Regions from separate parts of the Bacillus bruguierae genome, predicted to be linked through region 1. Evidence: riboswitches for the same ligand, from Rfam matches in the RefSeq annotation. Region 1 holds a riboswitch; each other region holds the start of a gene.

Evidence for each region. A riboswitch is a leader RNA that binds a small molecule or an ion and turns the genes downstream of it on or off. The one in region 1 is predicted to bind cyclic di-AMP.
Region 2: it holds a riboswitch for cyclic di-AMP, as region 1 does, so the genes downstream of both, WAZ07_RS25100 (hypothetical protein) here and WAZ07_RS19340 (antibiotic biosynthesis monooxygenase family protein) in region 1, are expected to answer to the same signal.
Region 3: it holds a riboswitch for cyclic di-AMP, as region 1 does, so the genes downstream of both, WAZ07_RS04240 (APC family permease) here and WAZ07_RS19340 (antibiotic biosynthesis monooxygenase family protein) in region 1, are expected to answer to the same signal.

The regions. Positions count from the first base shown of each region.
Region 1 is NZ_JBAWSX010000013.1:103,314-106,595, reverse strand. It holds gene WAZ07_RS19345 (3D domain-containing protein) at 1-596, opposite strand, end outside; cyclic di-AMP (ydaO/yuaA leader) riboswitch at 1,328-1,469, shown strand; gene WAZ07_RS19340 (antibiotic biosynthesis monooxygenase family protein) at 1,530-1,823, shown strand; gene WAZ07_RS19335 (D-arabinono-1,4-lactone oxidase) at 2,201-3,282, opposite strand, start outside.
Region 2 is NZ_JBAWSX010000027.1:11,708-14,989, forward strand. It holds gene WAZ07_RS25090 (thiazole biosynthesis adenylyltransferase ThiF) at 1-440, shown strand, start outside; gene thiD (bifunctional hydroxymethylpyrimidine kinase/phosphomethylpyrimidine kinase) at 446-1,267, shown strand; cyclic di-AMP (ydaO/yuaA leader) riboswitch at 1,361-1,505, shown strand; gene WAZ07_RS25100 (hypothetical protein) at 1,599-2,000, shown strand; gene WAZ07_RS25105 (hypothetical protein) at 2,018-2,254, shown strand; cyclic di-AMP (ydaO/yuaA leader) riboswitch at 2,821-2,964, shown strand; gene WAZ07_RS25110 (hypothetical protein) at 3,064-3,168, shown strand; gene kdpF (K(+)-transporting ATPase subunit F) at 3,165-3,245, shown strand; gene kdpA (potassium-transporting ATPase subunit KdpA) at 3,265-3,282, shown strand, end outside.
Region 3 is NZ_JBAWSX010000002.1:28,919-32,200, reverse strand. It holds gene WAZ07_RS04240 (APC family permease) at 1-1,721, opposite strand, end outside; cyclic di-AMP (ydaO/yuaA leader) riboswitch at 1,883-2,027, opposite strand; gene WAZ07_RS04235 (bacitracin ABC transporter ATP-binding protein) at 2,182-2,322, shown strand.

The DNA of each region.
Region 1 (3,282 bases):
TGTACTTTTGCTAATTTTTGTTTATCGCCTTCTAAAGATCTTTCTTTTTCATCAATTACCTTTTTATCAGCTTCAATTTGACGAAGATCTTGTTCTTGTAAACGAAGAATCTCTTTATCTGCATCCATAATTGTAGAAACTGCAGTCATACGTTGCAGAAGCTCTGCAATGTTTTTTGAATCTACAATTACTTCTACTACTAAATTTATATTTGAGTTATCTTGAACAGAGACCATACGTTTTTTCATAATATCTTTACGCATAAGTACTTTTTCTTCTAAACTAATAATCTCTTTCATCTTTTGCTCAATTTGCTTATGCGTTTCATCGATTTTGCGCTGAATTGCATCTTGCTCTTCTTTATTTTTTGCAATTGTATTATTTAAGTCTGATAATTCCTTTTGAATGCCCTCAATGTCTTTCATTACAGCTTGCTTTTCTTTTTCTTTTTGCTGAATGTCATTATTATTATTTTGCAATTGCTGCTGCATGTTGTTTAATTTCTCGTCGTTTGACTCAGCTTTTACAGCAACTGTACTAGTGAAACAAATAAATCCAGCTAATACAAAACTACTGATACGCTTAAAATAGTTCATAATCCGACTCCCTTCTTCTACATTTATACATGATTTATTTTACAGTTTGTTTACAAACTCATTAAATACAGTTTATTTTTTATAACAAAATATAACGAATCATAGAAAAACTGTAATAAACTTATTTTAATATCTTTATTTTTCCATATATACACATTTAAAAATAACACTACAGCCCAATATAAAGCGAAAAATTTCTCAATGAGAAGCCTCCTTATTCTTCATTGAACAAATCGAACTCTTCTGAGCAGATTTCTACTTATTCCTTCATTACTCACAAGTAACGAGATAAAATGAGATTTTAAAAATCTCACTACCTATTATGAAAAGAAACAGAAAATCATAGAAGCTTGGAGAGAAGACTATATAAATCCATTTTAATTTTTCAACATCTTTGTCTAGCTCTGCCTCCTAGGCTCCGCTTTTCTTTATAAGTCGCTGCTATGCAAAATACAACATGACCGCTACTTGCTTGCTCCCTTTGTTTTAAACCTCGCATGTGGCAGGAAAAGGCCCTGACCGCTTCTATGCACGGTCAGATGCTCTCGTCCTCGCCTAAAAAGAAAGGGGGGTTATGTCGGTTTTTCAATTTGCATTTATATATGTTTACAAATTACAAAATCAAATACAAGAATTAGAACATCAAAATGTGATCACTTCATTTTTTTGTAAGAAATTGTCGTCTCCTTTGCGTTTACTCTGATTTTTCTGAATAGTATTATATTTTATATAAATACTTTTTGCTAAATCCATACGGAGCGGAGGAACTATTATTGTAAGCAGTAGCTTACTAGGGGTGAATCTTTTACAGTAGGGTACCCTTCAATCCCCGAGCCCGACAGCTAGCTTCGTAAGCATAACTAGAGAGATTGCCTATGTTATGACTGAAGAAAATCAATGCTAATCTACTACTAAAAAAAAGAGGGATTCATTATGTTCATTGTGACAAATACGCTTTATATAAAAATAGATTGCGAAAACGAAGTACTAAAAGCATTAAAACAATATTATCCATCTCCTAATATGCTAGGTTTTATTAATATAGAAATCTCCTATACAAAACATGTTAGAGATACTACAGAATTCTTTATTCGCACATTATGGAAAACGCAAGAGGACTACCGAGAATGGCTAACTTATCAAAAGAAATCTACTACAATTACATGGCAGCAGCAAATTCAACCATATATCATTTCTTCCAAGTCTAACGCAGTTCAACTACATTAGAATTCTACTAAAAAAGAGTATGGAAGCAATATAGCTTCCATACTCTTCAAAATTAACACACTTTCTTTTCTTGACAGTATAAGTGAATAACATGTTCATTCTTCCGAAACACATCATGTGTTATATTTTACCGCCCGCTCCTCCCGACAACTATAGCTCTTGTGTAAGGAGCCATTCATCATAAAAAACATTCTCATTATACTTCCGCATAAAGGAAGTTCTACTTTATCCCGCATTAACGGACAGTAAGATCCCCACCTCAAGATTCAGAGAGAAGCAAAGAAGATAGGTGGGGGATAACTGCCCGTAAAAGCCCGATTGGTTCAACTAACCGTCAGCGGGGGATGAAGAAAACCCCCACTGACGGAAGTTTCACTTTATTCCATATTTAACGAAAATATTTTTGCTAAATATGGATTTAAAAACATTGCTGTTGGATCTACTGTTTGTCTCACCTCTAAAAAATGATGCAATTTTGGATATACTTGCTGCAACGAATCATATGTCATTGTATGCATTTTTCCCCAATGCGGACGTCCTTCATACTTTTGAAAAATACGTTCTACTGCTTGAAAATAAGGTGTGTACTGCATCCCTCTGTACATATGAACCGCAATATAAGCAGAATCTCTTCCATATGACGGACTAAGCCAAATATCATCTCCTTTTGCATAGCGACATTCAATAGGAAAATGTACTTGAAAATTTTTTTCGTAAATGAGATTATAAATTTCTTCTACTGCTTCTTTCATATATTCTGCTGGAATACTATATTCCATCTCATAAAAACGGACGTTGCGAGCAGTTGCAAACACCTTATAACTTGGACCTACAATTTTGGTATTTGGTACTCCCTTAGCCGATAATTGACTAACACTTTTACTTATAGAAGGAAAAAGGCGACAACTCTCTGATAACAATGAAAAAGCCATATTTTCTATTAAAGCTGTTTTGAGTTTATGCCACTTTAGTTCTCCTCCTACTTCCTCCGTTACGTTTGTAATTTTCACTTGAACATCGTCAGAATATGGAAAGATAAAAAACTCAAAATGACGATTCTTCTTATATTCTTCCAATTTACTCATAACAGTAGCAAATGATTCTTTTTTACTTTCATAAGCAAGTGAATATGCTGGAATGACTTTTAGTTTGACTTTTACAATAATCCCTAGCATGCCAAGTGACAATTGAAACCCCTTCCAATATTGTGGATATTCTTTTTCAGAACACGTGATCACTTCTCCTGATGCAAGAACCGCCGTTACTTCCACAACTTGTGTTGCTAAATTTCCAAGTGAAATTCCTGTTCCATGCGTGCCTGTACTAATTGCCCCAGCAATAGACTGCGCATCAATATCCCCTAAATTCTCTTGTGCATATCCGTTCTCTTGCAATATTTCACCTAACTGATATAGCTTTGTACCTGCCCATACTTCTACAATTAATGTTTGTGAATCAA
Region 2 (3,282 bases), on a different contig from region 1:
TTGTCTCACATCAAGTTGCGGAAGCATTAAAGATTTTAGTAGAAGATTACGAGGCACTTCGTGAGGGGCTTGTGTCATTTGATGTGTGGAAAAATGAATATTCATGCATGAATGTACAAAAGTTGCGAAACAAGAACTGCTTATCGTGCGGAGAAGAAGCTGTTTATCCGTATTTAAGCAAGGAGAATACTTCCAGGGCGGTTGTTTTATGCGGTAGAAATACAGTACAAATTCGTTCGCCGCATAAAGAGCATATTCATTTGTCTATGTATAAAAATCTGCTGCAAAACCGTGTAACGGATTTAACAGTGAATCCGTATTTATTATCGTTTTCTGTTGATAATAAACGGTTAGTAGTATTTCAAGATGGCCGTGTGCTTGTGCATGGCACAAAGGATATAGCGGAGGCAAAAACGATTTATCATCGTTATTTTGGTTAAAAGGGGTGAGTGAAATGAAAGTGAATAAAGCATTAACGATTGCTGGCTCCGATAGCGGCGGCGGTGCGGGGATTCAAGCAGATTTAAAAACGTTTCAAGAGCTCGGTGTGTACGGTATGACAGCTATTACAGCAATTACGGCTCAAAATACGCTTGGCGTACAAGGGGTGTATCCTGTTCCTGTAGAAGGAATTGAAAAGCAGTTACATTCTATCGGTACGGATGTAACGCCAGATGCAGTGAAACTAGGGATGTTATTTAGTAGTGAAATTATTAAAATCGTAGCTGAAAATATTAAATCATTTTCATGGAATAATATTGTACTAGACCCTGTTATGATTGCCAAAGGCGGAGCATCGTTATTACAACAAGAAGCTGTTTTGGCATTACAAGAACATTTATTGCCGCTTGCAACGGTAATTACGCCGAATGTTCCTGAAGCAGAAGTATTAACAGGAATGAAGATTCATACGATTGAAGACAGTAAAGAAGCGGCGAAGATGCTGCATGATTTAGGTGCAAAGTTTGTCGTTATGAAAGGCGGACATGCAGCTTACCAAGGAAATGAAGTAATTGACTTATTGTTTGATGGAAATGTGTTTATAGAGTATAGAAGTAAACGGATTGCTTCTATACAAACACACGGAAGTGGTTGTACGTTTGCCGCAGCTGTAACAGCAGGACTCGCGAAAGGTTACGAAATTGCAGATGCAGTTCGTGAAGCGAAGAACTTTATTAGTATAGCAATTGAAGATGAGCTGAATATAGGCAGCGGTCACGGACCAACGAATCATTTTGCGTATGGACGTAGAAATATACATGCATAAATATGTATTATTTTGAAAAAGCCAGTTGGGAAAATTGGCTTTTTTTATGTTTACTTTTTCCAAAATTAGGAGTAATATATCAGCCAGAATCTATTTTTAAGAACGCTTAATCCAGACTTTGGAGCGGGGGAACCAACTTTGTGCATTGTCACTTGGGGTGAATCCTTTTTCGAAGGTAGGGCTACTCTCAAAGCCCGAATCCGACAGCTAACTCCGTAAGCGTGTTGAGAGAGGATGGTGCAAGTGAATACAGCAATTCATCGATCCGACTAGCATAAGAGAATTTTAATCTATACTTAAAAATTCTTTTATGTGAAGGAGGATGTAGTGCATGGATGCAGAAAAAGAGTACACGCTCATTTGTGTAGGAGAAGCTGCGAAAGTAAAGAGTTTGAAAGATTTATTACCTTTTCAAGGTGAAATGGTCATTTTTACAGCGAGTGAGTATGTGGTAAGTGAAGTGAAGGCATGTGGATTTCAACAAGCATATTGCTGTCCGGATGATCCGAGCATGATTGTGAACATATGCAAAGGAATTAAAAAAGCGATTTTACTAGGAGATGAATTGTCTACAATTAGCTTCTTCGCTGAACGTATTCGCTCTTCTTTTACCGCGCCTATTACAGTTGTCACGCGAAATAAACAATATCCAAAGCACCTCTATGAAACGATTGGTATTAAGTTAGTGGTGTTTACAACTTGTGATAATATTTCGTTTTTGACTTTAGAGTAGGGGCGGAGGAATCGGATATGAGAGAAGCGATGAAAGTGTTATTGTGCCGTGAATTAGCAAGGCGCTGGGCAGTATCGTTAGAACGAGTACATGAATTAGCAGAACATGATCCATTCTTTCCGAAGCCATATGTGATTCTTCCGCCAGAAGATATCCGTTTATATTTAGAACAAGACATTATCGAATATGAGAAGCGACATGCAGAATTGGTGCAAGTATATATTCGAGGTCGTAACTTACGGTCTTTTTTATAGTTTAGAAGGTTATCTATCAATATGAATTGAAAAACTAGTATAAAAACCTCTTTTTTTAGGTGGGCGAGAGCACCTGGCCGTGCGTAGAAGCGGTCAGGGCTTTTTTGTGCCACGAGCGAGTTGTAAAACAGAGGGAGCAAGCAAGTAGTGGCCCTTTTTTATTCAGCGTGGCAGTGATGTTTATGTTGAAAAAACGGTATAAAACTGCATTTTTTAGGAAGGGCGAGAGGCTCTGGCCGTGTATAGAAGCGGTCAGGGCCTTTTTGTGCCACGAGCGAGGTTTCAAACAAAAGGAGAAGAGTAGGGGTTATGCTGTATTTGACTCATATGCCTGGAAGTTAAATTTGATTTCTAGAGATAATCTTCTTCTTTTATTTGCAAAAGAACGTATACATAATGAAAAAAGAAGAAAATAAAAGAAAAAAGATGATAAAGATGTATTTATCCTTAATGTAAGCGTTTAAAAGGTCTTATACTTTTATATTTTAGCTATTTTACCTCTTTACAAGTGAAATTTAGAGGAGTATATTTACATTCATAAATTGTTCATAAAATTTCCAGAAAACAACCTGATATCGCTGAGTCCAGAAATGGAGCGGGGGAACCAATTTTGTGCATTGTCACTTGGGGTGAATCTTTCATGATGAAAGTAGGGCTACTCTTTAGGCCCGAATCCGACAGCTAACCTCGTAAGCGTTTGGAGAGGAGGTTTACTTTTGTGTTGTTCATTTTCGAACACTGAGTAGATCCTCAGTGTTCTTTTTTATGTTTTTTTATGGAAAAATTTTACATTTGGTGAGGGATGAATCATGTTAGATATTGCTATGATCGGAATTTTAATTGTGTTAGTTGGATCAATGATTGGTCTTGCAGGATGGTCGGATCATGTTGTGAAGGAAGGGAAGAAGCAATGACTATTGCAGTATCCATTATTGTTGGCTTACTTACTGTGTACTTAGTTTATGCGCTATTAAATCCAGAAAAGTTTTAATTAGGAGGAAAGATTTATTATGATTTGGATTGCCGTT
Region 3 (3,282 bases), on a different contig from region 1:
CCTTTTTTAGGAATAAATTGTGGAATTATAACCGTTACCTGATAATTCCCTTCCCTTGCTTTATTTTCTACAGTATCAACAAATTTCGTAAGAGGGCTGATGATACTTCTGTAATGAGAGTGCAGTGTCACCAGTCTTATATCAGGTTGCCATTTCTTCCACTTTTCTTCAAACTTCTTCTCATCTTCTCTTTCAAATGAAACATGTACAGCAATAATTTGTTCAGGAGAAAGAGATTTAGCATAAGTTAAGGTGTTTTCTACAACATGAGTCATGCCAGCAACAGGCACTATCATAACATTACCCTCAATGGTTACAGGTATTTCACAGGTTGTAAGCCTAAGTTGGTCTCCAACTGCTTCATAATGCTTTCTAATTCGATGAAAAAGCAAAACTATGATAGGTAGAAATATTAATATTGACCAAACCTGTGAGAATTTTGTTAAAAAGAGTATTAATGTGACGGTAAAACTAATTACGGCACCCATTGTATTTATAATAAATTTAGGTATCCAACCTTTAGACTTTTCTCTAAACCATTTAACCATCATCCCCGATTGAGACAAAGTAAATGGGAGAAATACTCCGACTGCATAAAGTGGAATAAGATGCTCTGTTTCTGCATGAAAAGCAAGAATCAAGATGATAGAAGCAATTCCAAGTATGATAATCCCGTTTGAATATCCTAATCGGTCGCCTCTAGCCAAAAACATCCTTGGAATAAACTTATCTTTTGCAAGATTAACTGCAAGTAAAGGAAAAGCAGAATAACCAGTATTTGCTGCAAGGATTAATATTAAAGCTGTAGTTCCTTGAATAAAGAAGTACATGAAATTCCGTCCGAAAATTTCTTCAGCAATTTGCGAAACTACGGTTACTTCTCCACTTGGAGTGATGCCATAATAATAGGCTAAATATACGATTCCTGAAAACAGGATAGCAAGCAAGATACCCATCATCATTAACGTTTTAGCAGCATTTTTAGGTGCTGGATTTTTGAAGTTAGGTATGGCATTAGAAATAGCTTCGACTCCTGTTAAGGCAGAACTTCCTGAAGCAAACGCCCTTAAAAGAATAAACAAACTGACACCTGCAACAGGTGTACCTATTGGAGTGTGTAATTCAGGAGAAACTCCACCTGTTATAACTTTGTACATACCCACTCCAATTAATATGAACAAAGCTAAAACGAATAAGTACACAGGATAAGCTAATATTGAAGCCGACTCCGTTACCCCTCTTAAATTTAAAAGTGTAATGAAAATCACAAATACAATGGCAATCTCCACATTAAAATCATGTAAGGTGGGAAAAGCAGAAGTTATAGCATCAGTGCCAGCTGACACACTTACAGCAACAGTTAATATGTAATCTACCAATAGAGAGCCTCCAGCAATTAAGCCCGGATTTACTCCTAAGTTACTCTTTGAAACAACATATGCTCCCCCTCCATGAGGGTAAGCATAGATGATTTGACAATAAGACAATATGAGCGCTGTTAATAGAATTAATACACCAACTGCAATAGGAATTGAATACCAAAAGGCCGCTGCTCCTACCGTAACCAATACAATCAATATTTGTTCAGGACCATAAGCTACTGATGATAGAGCATCAGAAGAAAGTATGGCCAATGCTTTCGTTTTGTTAAGTTTTTGTTCACCTAATTCAGTGGATTTTAAAGGTCGTCCAATTAATAACCTTTTTATAGATGAAATCATTTATTACTCACCGCCTAAACATTTTAACTTGATAATATATTACCCATAAAAAAAGAATTTTCTCAAAAGAGCATTATTATTTATGGAAAATAAAAAAGTGTCTACAAGTCATAGTTAAAAGACCTGTAGACACTTTATTTTTCTTGCGTCACAAGTTCCACCTTCCTTCTCATATAACGCTTACGAGGTTAGCTGTCGGATTCGGACCTTTGAGTAGCCCTACCTTAAAAGGATTCACCCCTTGAGTTAAGTAACAACCCACAAAAATGGTTCCCCCGTACCTAATGGTTTCAGCGATTTAGAAATTTAAAACTGTGATAATAGTACTCCTGTGTTCAGTAAATGTAAATAAATTTTATGTAAAAAGATTAAAACCATGGAAAACGGAAATGTTATTAACATAAATATTATTATGCTTTAGAACAATATTTTTGAGGACTTACGCTAAAGGAGGATTTTAATGTTCAAAGAATATAGTCCATTTTTATCTGATGAATTTTTAGATAATTTAGCTAAAGAAATTAACAAGCAATATGGGAGTCCCACAAAAGAACAAATTGTGGAATCCATAAACAATGAACGCTCAATAAACCGGAGCTGAACGCAAGAAGGTAAGAAACGCTCCAGTTGTTGGCATATATGTAGTTGAAGTGGTATTGTTACACAAACCATTCAACTACACATATAAAAAAATCCACAAAAATAATGTACAACAAATATCCATGTACATATATTTTGAACAGAAATGGCTTAGTAGCTATATTTTAACTGGATTTCTCAAATCATTTTAGAACATACTTATTCAAGCAAAAATATACATCTTTAAAATGTTATTTATACTACAAGTATTATGAAGCAATATATCTTGTATTATCAAAAGAAGGGGAACAACGCAGCCACTACAAACTCTAAGTTGCAACGTATTCGTGCTTTTCTTAATTATATGATTTGAATGTGAAGTCATTAAGAATAATCCCGCTAAGAAAATACAGAAGGTACGAGAAATAGAAATAACATACAATCGGGTGGCATATTTTTACGCAGTTTTGCTATACATTCGGATTATGAACCATGATTCTGATTCAAGTTCTACATTTTTTAATCATTAACTATACACCTCCTAAACTCAACCTCATATTACTTTCACAATGATATATCCCTCTTTTCGGGCAAATCTCCCCCGTTAATTGAAGAAGAAGCTATTTCATAAATAAGTTATGTCGTACCAACTTTCCCAAAATTTCATTATGACATAATTACCGACACTAAGTATGAAGTCTCAATAGAGGTGGCAAGAACCAACAATAAGTTATTTTACATATTTTTTAATTATTCTTATATTATTACCTTCTATAAAATGCCATGATTTTCTACAAATTATTATACTTTTCTATAAATTACCACAATGTATTTTTTGATTATCCCCATATTTTACTACAAATTTATTTTTCAGATGTTTATAGTGTATTTGTAGCTTTTCTCATTGATTTAACAATTGCTGGAGTATCTTACTATGCAATAAAACATTTATACTCACTTTTAGTAAAGTATTTAAAATGGA